2 regions of the Paraburkholderia kirstenboschensis genome follow, and region 2 is predicted to be linked to the other one. Evidence: predicted binding sites of a transcription regulator. Region 2 holds the regulator's gene; the other holds the start of a gene.
The links. Region 2 encodes FNR, which switches genes on or off when oxygen is low (the NO sensors DNR and NnrR bind a similar motif). Its sites were predicted from a motif close to TTGATNNNNATCAA; they were not measured.
Positions count from the first base shown of each region.

Region 1: a site for FNR is predicted at 2,742-2,755, ahead of cyoA (ubiquinol oxidase subunit II). Genes of this name have one in related genera too.

Region 1 is NZ_CP136512.1:309,696-314,119, forward strand. It holds gene cyoB (cytochrome o ubiquinol oxidase subunit I) at 1-1,636, opposite strand, end outside; gene cyoA (ubiquinol oxidase subunit II) at 1,640-2,533, opposite strand; gene RW095_RS10045 (LacI family DNA-binding transcriptional regulator) at 3,014-4,081, opposite strand; gene RW095_RS10050 (MFS transporter) at 4,216-4,424, opposite strand, start outside.
Region 2 is NZ_CP136512.1:2,481,238-2,485,661, reverse strand. It holds gene RW095_RS20070 (PAS domain-containing sensor histidine kinase) at 1-1,127, shown strand, start outside; gene RW095_RS20065 (response regulator transcription factor) at 1,124-1,774, shown strand; gene RW095_RS20060 (response regulator) at 1,907-2,338, shown strand; gene fnr (fumarate/nitrate reduction transcriptional regulator Fnr) at 2,331-3,119, shown strand; gene RW095_RS20050 (zinc-dependent alcohol dehydrogenase family protein) at 3,106-4,098, opposite strand; gene RW095_RS20045 (DUF1488 family protein) at 4,156-4,424, opposite strand, start outside.

The sequences.
Region 1 (4,424 bases), 880 kb from region 2:
ACGCTGTCGCCCATTCGAGAGTGCGGCCGTCCCAAGGGTCGCCCGTTACATCGCGGTACTCGGGTTTTTTGCGGTTTGCCACGCTGACCCACACTTGCGCCACCTGGAAAACGACGCCGACCGCGATCAGTGCCACACCGCATGCCGCCGCAATCATCCATGGATGCCACGCCGGATTGTCGTAGTGGTTCAGGCGTCGTGTCATACCCATGAAGCCCAGCACGTAGAGCGGCATGAACGAAGCGTAGAACCCCACGAACCAGCACCAGAACGCGCACTTGCCGAGCTTCTCGTTCAGCTTGAAACCGAATGCTTTCGGGAACCAGTAGTGGAACCCTGCGAGATAGCCGAACACCACGCCGCCAATGATCGCGTTGTGAAAGTGTGCGATCAGAAAGAGGCTGTTATGCAGCACGAAGTCCGCGCCGGGAATCGCCATCATCACGCCGGTCATGCCGCCGATCGTGAACGTGATCATGAAGCCGATCGTCCACAACACGGGCGCGGAAAACTCGAGGCGCCCGCGGTAGATCGTGAACAGCCAGTTGAATATCTTCACGCCGGTTGGAATCGCAATGACCATTGTCATAATGCCGAAGAATGCATTGACGTCCGCACCCGAGCCCATCGTGAAGAAGTGATGCAGCCAGACGAGAAACGCGAGCACCATGATTGCGCACGTTGCATAAACCATGGTCCGGTATCCGAACAGCGGCTTCTTCGAGAAGGTCGCAATAACTTCCGAATAGATGCCGAATGCGGGCAACACCAGAATGTAGACCTCGGGGTGGCCCCATGCCCAGATCAGGTTCAGGTACAGCATCGCATTGCCGCCTGCTTCGTTCGTGAAGAAGTGCATGCCCATGTAGCGATCGAGCCCGAGCAGCGCCAACGCCACCGTAAGGATCGGGAACGTGGCCATGATCAGCACGTTCGAACAGAGCGCCGTCCAGGTAAAGACCGGCATTTTCATCAGCGTCATGCCGGGCGCGCGCATCCGCACGATCGTCACGAAGAAGTTGATGGCCGTAATCAGTGTGCCGACGCCTGACAGCTGCAGACTCCATATGTAGTAGTCCACCCCGACGCCCGGGCTGAATTTCAACTCCGACAACGGCGGATAGGCGAGCCAGCCGACCTGTGCGAATTCCCCGATCACGAGCGACAGATTCATCAGGATCGCGCTAATCGCCGTCATCCAGAAACTGAGTGAATTGAGGAATGGAAACGCGACGTCGCGCGCTCCGATCTGCAGCGGCACCACCAGATTGAACAGGCCGACCATTAGCGCCATTGCCATGAAAAAGATCATGATGACGCCGTGAGCCGTAAAAATCTGATCGTAATGGTGCGGTGGAAGATAGCCAGGCGAGTGATACGCGAGCGCAAGCTGAAGGCGCATCATGACCGCGTCGACGAAGCCGCGCACGAGCATCAGCACCGCGACGACGATATACATGACGCCGATCTTCTTGTGATCGACGCTCGTCAGCCACTCGTGCCATAGCCATTTCCATTTATGGAGCCGGGTCAGTGTCGCCACCACGGCGAGCACCATGACGATCATGAGTGCGCCCGCCCCCATGATGATGGGTTGATCGAACGGGATCGCGGAGAGTGTCAGATTTCCGAGCATATGCTAACCCTTTGTGCGGCAATTGCTGTTCTGCAAATCGAGGACATTGCCGTTGTTGTACTTTGCAATGATGTTGGTGAAGACCTTCGGGTCGACCGTCGAGAAATAGCCGACCGGCTCCTTCTCGCTCGGTTGCGCCACCGAGTTGTACTCGTTCATGTCGAGCCGCCGCGGCGAGGCCTTCACTTTTTCGACCCACGCATCGAACTGCGCGGGAGTGACGGCGAGCGCGCGGAACTTCATGTCGGAAAACCCTTTGCCGCTGAAGTTCGCGGAGATGCCGGCGTAGTCGCCCGCATGGTCGGCGATCAGATGAAGTTGCGTCTGCATGCCCGCCATTGCGTAGATCTGGCTCCCCAGTTGCGGGATGAAAAACGAATTCATCACGGAATCGGACGTGACCTTGAAGTCGACCGGCGTACCCACGGGAAACGCAAGCTGGTTGACCGAAGCAACACCGAGTTCCGGGTAGATAAAGAGCCACTTCCAGTCGAGCGCCACGACCTCGACCTTGATCGGCTTGACCGCCGATTCGATGGGTCGGTATGGGTCGAGTTCGTGTGTGGTGTTCCACGTCAGAATGCCGAGGAACAGAATGATGAGGGTGGGCACGGTCCACACCACCGTTTCGATCGCGGTGGAATGCGCCCACTTTGGTGCATAGGTCGCGCTACGATTGCTTGCACGGTAACGCCAGGCAAACACGAGGATCATGACGATCACCGGCACGACGACGATCAGCATGGTCATTGTCGCCGTACTGATCAGCGACTTTTCAGCCACACCCACGCTGCCCTTTGGATCGAGCACATCGAGATTGCTGCACCCCGCGAGACACGCGACGAGTCCAGCCCCCACGGGTATCAACACCCGTTCAATGGTCTTCTTATTCACCATATCTGCCTGATTTCCATGGACCGATCTGAAACGCTACAAAATGTTCTCGGCATGAAGACCAGACCAATTACTTCATGCGCGGTCGAATTTTAAGAGCGCCCTCCGGCCGGGAGCATGATCTCGGACAAGCTAAATCAAACAATGTCGGCATCGGCATTCGACGTGCGCGCACATGCTCATCGGCGAGCAGTCGCAGGTGCCTGTATGTTTGATCTGCGTCAAGTGTTGCACGCTCGCGGTGGCTCGATTAGCCGCCTCGTCAATCGCAAACACAGGAGGGGAAAAGGCCGTAATGGCGTGACAGGCGCCAGATATTCAACGGCGTGATGGAGGTATTGCAGATGGGGTCGCAGCAGGCCGCTGCATCGTGCCACTATCTGTGCGCTGACACCTGCCGCCGCTGCTTCAGGGCATGGGCCGAGCCTGGCGGGCAAGAGCGTGCGGTGATGCTCCAACAATCGAACGATTGGCGAAGCCGGGTCAGGTCGTTGCGCGCTCCACGATCTGGAAGCCTACGTCGGTCACTTTGTTTTGCTCTATGCCGGCCAGCCGGTCAAGCAGGCATCGCGCCGCGGTGAGCCCGATCCGTGTGCCGTCGACGTGCACCGAGGTAAGCTCGGGCGACGTCTCGGTCGCGAACTCCAGATCGCCGAATCCGCAGATCGCCAGTTGCGACGGCACGCTCAGCCCCAATTGCCTGGCCGCGCTCAACGCTCCAATGGCGAGCAGATCCGAGCCGCAAAAAACCGCATCGATATCGGGCGACTGCTCGATCAGGCTCGGCAATGCTGTTTTACCGAGCGCGACCGAACTAGGCGGCGCGACGAGTACTTCTGCGATGTCGCGAATGCCCGCCTGCGCGAGCCGCTCACGAAAACCGCCGCGGCGCGCGAGCGCGCGCTCGTCGTTTGCCGACACGAGCCCGGGCTTGCGCACGTTCCTTTGCAGGAAGTGCTCGGCCACCGCCACGCCGATCCGGTAATGCGAGAAGCCCACCAGCATGTCGATAGGCTGATCCGTCATGTCCCACGTTTCGACGATCGGAATGCCGACATTCGCAAGCCGCTCGCGTAATGAGTCCGTGTGGGCGACGCCCGTCAGCAGCACGCCTTCGGGCCGACGGCTCAGCACTGCGTCGAGCAGCGCTTCTTCGCTCGAATCGTCGTAGCCGCTCAACGCGAGCAGCACCTGATAGCCCGCGCGCGACATGGTCTCGCTGAACACCTGGACCGTTTCCGAGAACAGCGAGTGGGCGATGGTCGGCACGATCGCCGCAATCAGCCGCGAGCGCGACGACGATAAGCCGCCCGCAAGCCGGTTCGGCACATAGCCGAGCTTTTGCACGACCTGTCGCACGCGTTCGAGCGTTTCGGGCGCCACCGTCGCGGGACTGTTGAACACGCGCGATACCGTGATCGGCGAGACACCTGCTTGTGCCGCGACGTCGGTGATGCGCAGGCCTTTCGGGCCGCCGCGCATGCGTCTGGCGGGCGCCGCCGCGTCGGGCAGATCGGCATCGGCGGCAGCGGGCGGTTTCTGATTCGGCATGAGTGCTGACGGGAGGTTAATGGATCGCGCGCCGTATTCTAAACTGGGCTGAACCGCGCTGACTTTCGCTAAACCGCGGCAAGCCTCAGGCGGTTCAGCCAGACGCGCCGCACACCAAAGCGTGCCTGTACAACCTACTCGGTCACCGGGACAGCATGTTGCGCCCCGCGAGCGCTTTTTTCGCGGCGCAAGATCAGCAACGTAACGACTGCGAATACGAGCAGACAGGTCGCGGGAATCAGCATCGGCGCTTTCGCGCTGCCCGTTGTCTGCCGGACCCACGGCACGAGATTCTGCGCGATGAAGCCGCCGATATTGCCCAGCGAATTGATCGCGGCGATCC
Region 2 (4,424 bases):
GGGAAGCCTCTAGCGCGCACAGCGAGGCAAGCGCCGCGATCAGTCAGTCCGGCGTGAACGAAGCGCGCATGATGGCGATCATCCGTTCGTCGATGGAAGCGATCATCACCATCGACGAACAACAGCGGGTCGTGCTCTTCAATCCAATGGCCGAACAGGTTTTCGGCTGCTCGGCAATGGATGCGATCGGCGCACCGCTTGAACGCTTCATCCCCGAGCGGTTTCGCGCGGCGCACGCCCGGCATGTCGAACAGTTCGGCGTGACGGGCGTCTCCGATAGGCAGATGGGCCGGCAACGCGTGCTCTCGGGCTTGCGCGCAAACGGCGAAGAATTCCCGATCGAGGCCTCCATCTCGCAGATTCGCGACGGCGGCGCGAGGCTTTACACCGTGATGCTGCGTGATGTCACGGAACGCGTCAGAGCCGAGGAGGCCCAGCAGCGGGCGCGCGAGGAACTGCGCGAACTGTCCGCCAATCTGCAGAAGATCCGCGAAGAGGAAAAGACGCGCATCGCACGGGAACTGCACGACGACCTCGGTCAGCAACTGACCGCCCTGAAAATGGACATCTCATCGGTCGAAGAAGCGCTGGACGGGTCCGCGAGTGAGCTGGTGCGCGACCATTTGCAGGGCATGCGCCGTCTGATCGACGTGACCGTGGCGTCGGTTCGCCGAATCGCCGCCGATCTGCGGCCGGTGATGCTCGACGACCTCGGACTGATCCCCGCAGTCGAATGGCTCGCGAACGACTTCACGAACCGCTACGGCATCGACGTCGAGCGCGACATCGAAACCGGCGACGCACGCTTCAGCCCTGCAGGCGCGACCGCGCTCTTCCGGATCGTGCAGGAAGCGCTGACGAACGTTGCGCGCCACGCCGACGCCACGCGCGTCACCCTCAGCCTGCGCGCTGGCGACGAGGGCGTCGTGCTGCGCATCGCCGACAACGGCCAGGGCGTGCGTCGTGACGGCGAACCGGCGGGCAAGTCGTTTGGTCTGCTCGGCATTCGCGAACGCGCCCACATGCTCGGAGGCGCCGTCGACATTCATTCCGCACAAGGCAACGGTTTTGCATTGAGCGTCATCATTCCAGCGGAGGCGGTGAAGATGCAGGAGTTGCAATCATGACCCGGGTCTTGCTCGCCGACGATCATGCACTCGTGCGCGACGGTCTGCGTCATATTCTCAAGGGCGCAAGCGGCTTCGAAGTGGTGGGCGAAGCAAGCGACAGCGCGAGCACCGTCGCGCTGATTCGCGCATGCGCCGCCGATGTGCTGGTGCTCGACCTGTCGATGCCGGGCCGCAACGGCGTCGAGCTGATCAAACAGATCAAGGACGAAAAGCCGGCGCTGCGTATCCTCGTGCTGACGATGCACGCCGAGCAGCAATACGCGGTGCGCGCGTTCAAGGCCGGCGCGTCCGGCTATCTGACGAAGGAAAGCGCGAGCGCCGAGCTTGTGGCGGCGGTGACAAAGGTGGCCGCGGGCGGCGTCTACGTGAGCCTTGCGATGGCCGAGCGATTCGCGCAGAGCTTGAACCAGCCAACCGACCTGATGCCGCATCAGCGTCTGTCCGATCGTGAATTCGACGTCCTCAAGCGCATTGCCGCCGGTCAGACCATCACGGAGATCGCGGCGGAGCTGTGCGTCAGCGCCAAGACCGTCAGCACCTACAAGACGCGCATTCTCGAAAAAATGCAGATGCCGCACGAAGCCGCGCTGGTGCGCTATGCAATGCGTCACAAACTGGTCAGCGACGAAGAGGACGATATCTGACCGCATTCGCAGCCCCGCTCACGGGCTAGGACGCCTGATGTAGGAAACGCCCTACAGCCCTTCTTCCCTGCCTACTCCAAGTTCGCTGCGCGCCGATTTTATTTTGAGATGGCGCAGCCGATACTTCGAGGCATGAACTCAAGCCTCAACCACCCCGCCCTGCGTGTTTTTCTCGTCGACGATGCATTCCCGGTACGGCGCCGTGTGGCCGCGCTGCTCGGCGCACTCGACGGCGTGGAAATCGTCGGTGAAGCCGAGGAGCCCGGTGCCGCCGTCGCGGGCATCGAGGCCGGCGCAGCCGATCTCGTGGTGACGGAGTTGCATCTGAACGGCGGGAGCGGCATGGAGTTACTGGCCCTGCTCGCGCAACGCATGCCGCACGTCATCGCGATGGTGCTGACGAACCGTTCCGGCGCCTGGTTCCGGCGCGCGTGCCTGACGAGCGGCGCGCAGTACTTTTTCGACAAGACTCGCGAATTCGAACTTGCGCGAAGCACGATCCAGCGGATTGCCAGTGAACATCATGCACGCGCCCTTCTTCAATCAGGAGCACATCATGTCTGACGTTGCCGCTGATCCGGTCAGCTCTCGCACATTCGTCGCGCTGCAAGTTGCACCGGCGCCGGCACAGGGAGCCGCCACCGACCGCGCGCCGCGCAAGGACGGGACGCGCTGCTCGTCGTGCTCGATGCGCCCGATGTGCATGCCGCAAGGCCTGACGCCCGAGGAATTGCAGAGAATCGAAGCGCTGATCTGCACGTCGCGGACCATCAGGCAGGGTGAGACGATCTTCCGCGCGAACAATCCGTTTCAGAGCATCTACGCGGTGCGCGCGGGGTCGTTCAAGACCGTCGTGATGCACCGCGACGGCCGTGAGCAAGTGACGGGCTTTCATCTCGCCGGCGATTCGCTCGGGCTCGACGGCGTGTGCTCCGGTCACCATAGCTGCGATGCGGTCGCGCTAGAAGACAGCAAGGTCTGCATCATCCCGTTCAATCTGCTCGAGACGATGTGTCGCGAAGTGAAGGCCGTTCAGCAGCACGTGCACCGCATGATGGGCAGCGAGATCGTGCGCGAATCGTCGCAGATGATGCTGCTCGGCACGATGTCGGCGGAACAACGCGTGGCCACGTTCCTGCTGAATCTGTCGGAGCGCCTCCGAAAGCGCGGCTATTCGCCGGCGGAATTCCACCTGCGTATGACGCGCGAGGAAATTGGCAGCTATCTGGGCATCAAACTCGAAACGGTGAGCCGGATGCTGTCCCGGTTCCAGCGCGACGGGTTACTTGACGCGCACGGCAAGGACATCCGGATCCTCGATCACGACGGCCTTACTCGGGTTTGATGGCGAGCACGGCTGCGCCCGTCAGACGGCCATCACGCAGATCGGCGAGCGCGCGATTGGCATCCTCCAACGCGTAAGTCGTGGTTTCGAGCGTAAGCCGCGTCTCGCCCGCGATGCGCATGAAAGCCAGCCCATCGTCGCGGGTCAGATTCGCGACTGACAACAGGCGCCGTTCGCCCCACAGCAACGAATAGGGAAACGACGGAATATCACTCATGTGAATTCCTCCGCAAACCACCACGCCGCCTTTCACGACCGCCTGCAAAGCCTGTGGAACGAGCGCGCCGACCGGGGCGAACAGCAAGGCCGCATCCAGCTCGTCGGGCGGCGCCTCGTCGCTGGCGCCAGCCCACGCCGCGCCCAGCCGTAGCGCGAGTTGCTGCGCCGCCTGATCGTCGGGCCGTGTGAATGCGTACACCGTGCGCTGTTGATGACGCGCCACCTGCGCGACGATATGCGCCGCGGCACCGAAACCGTAAATGCCGATGCGCCGCGCGTCGCCCGCCATGCTCAAGGTGCGATAGCCGATAAGACCTGCGCATAGCAACGGTGCCGCCTCGACATCGGAGTACTGTGCTGGCAGATGAAAGCAGTACCGGCTGTCGGCCACAGTGCGTTCGGCGTAACCGCCGTCGATCGTATAACCGGTGAAGCGGGCCTCATCGCAGAGATTCTCCCGAGCCGACAGGCAGTACCGGCAAACCCTGCACGTGTGGCCGACCCACGGCACGCCCACGCGATCGCCGACGGCGAAACCTCTGACGCCCGCGCCCAGTTCCGCTACCGTGCCGACGATTTCATGGCCAGGAATAACAGGCCGTTTGGGACGATCAAGGTCGCGATCGACCAGGTGAAGGTCGGTGCGGCACACGCCGCACGCGTGAACATCGATCAGCATCTGCCCAATGCCGGGCGTAGGGTCCCGCACGTCGTCTTCACGTAGGATCGGCGAGTCACCGTCGAAAACCATCGCGCGCATAGGAATTCCCCTTGTACTTCACCAGCCCTTGTTCGGCCTGGAAGGCCCCCGTGGGCTTCAGTCGCAAAAGCGAAAGTAACCACTGTGCATGAGCACCGGCTTTGCGCCGATCTCGTTGAGCAGGTTCCTCGCGGCGTGTTCGATGCGACGCCAATTCAGTTCGAACGCGGCGAGCAGATCTTCTTCGCGCAGTGAAGCGGCTCCGAAGTGATCCTCCAGCGCCTCGGCGGCAATTGCGCACTGCACGCGAGTGCCATCCACTTCCGCGGGGAACACGACGACGAAATCGCGCGCGCAGTACTCAGGGCACTCCTTGGGAAAATGAA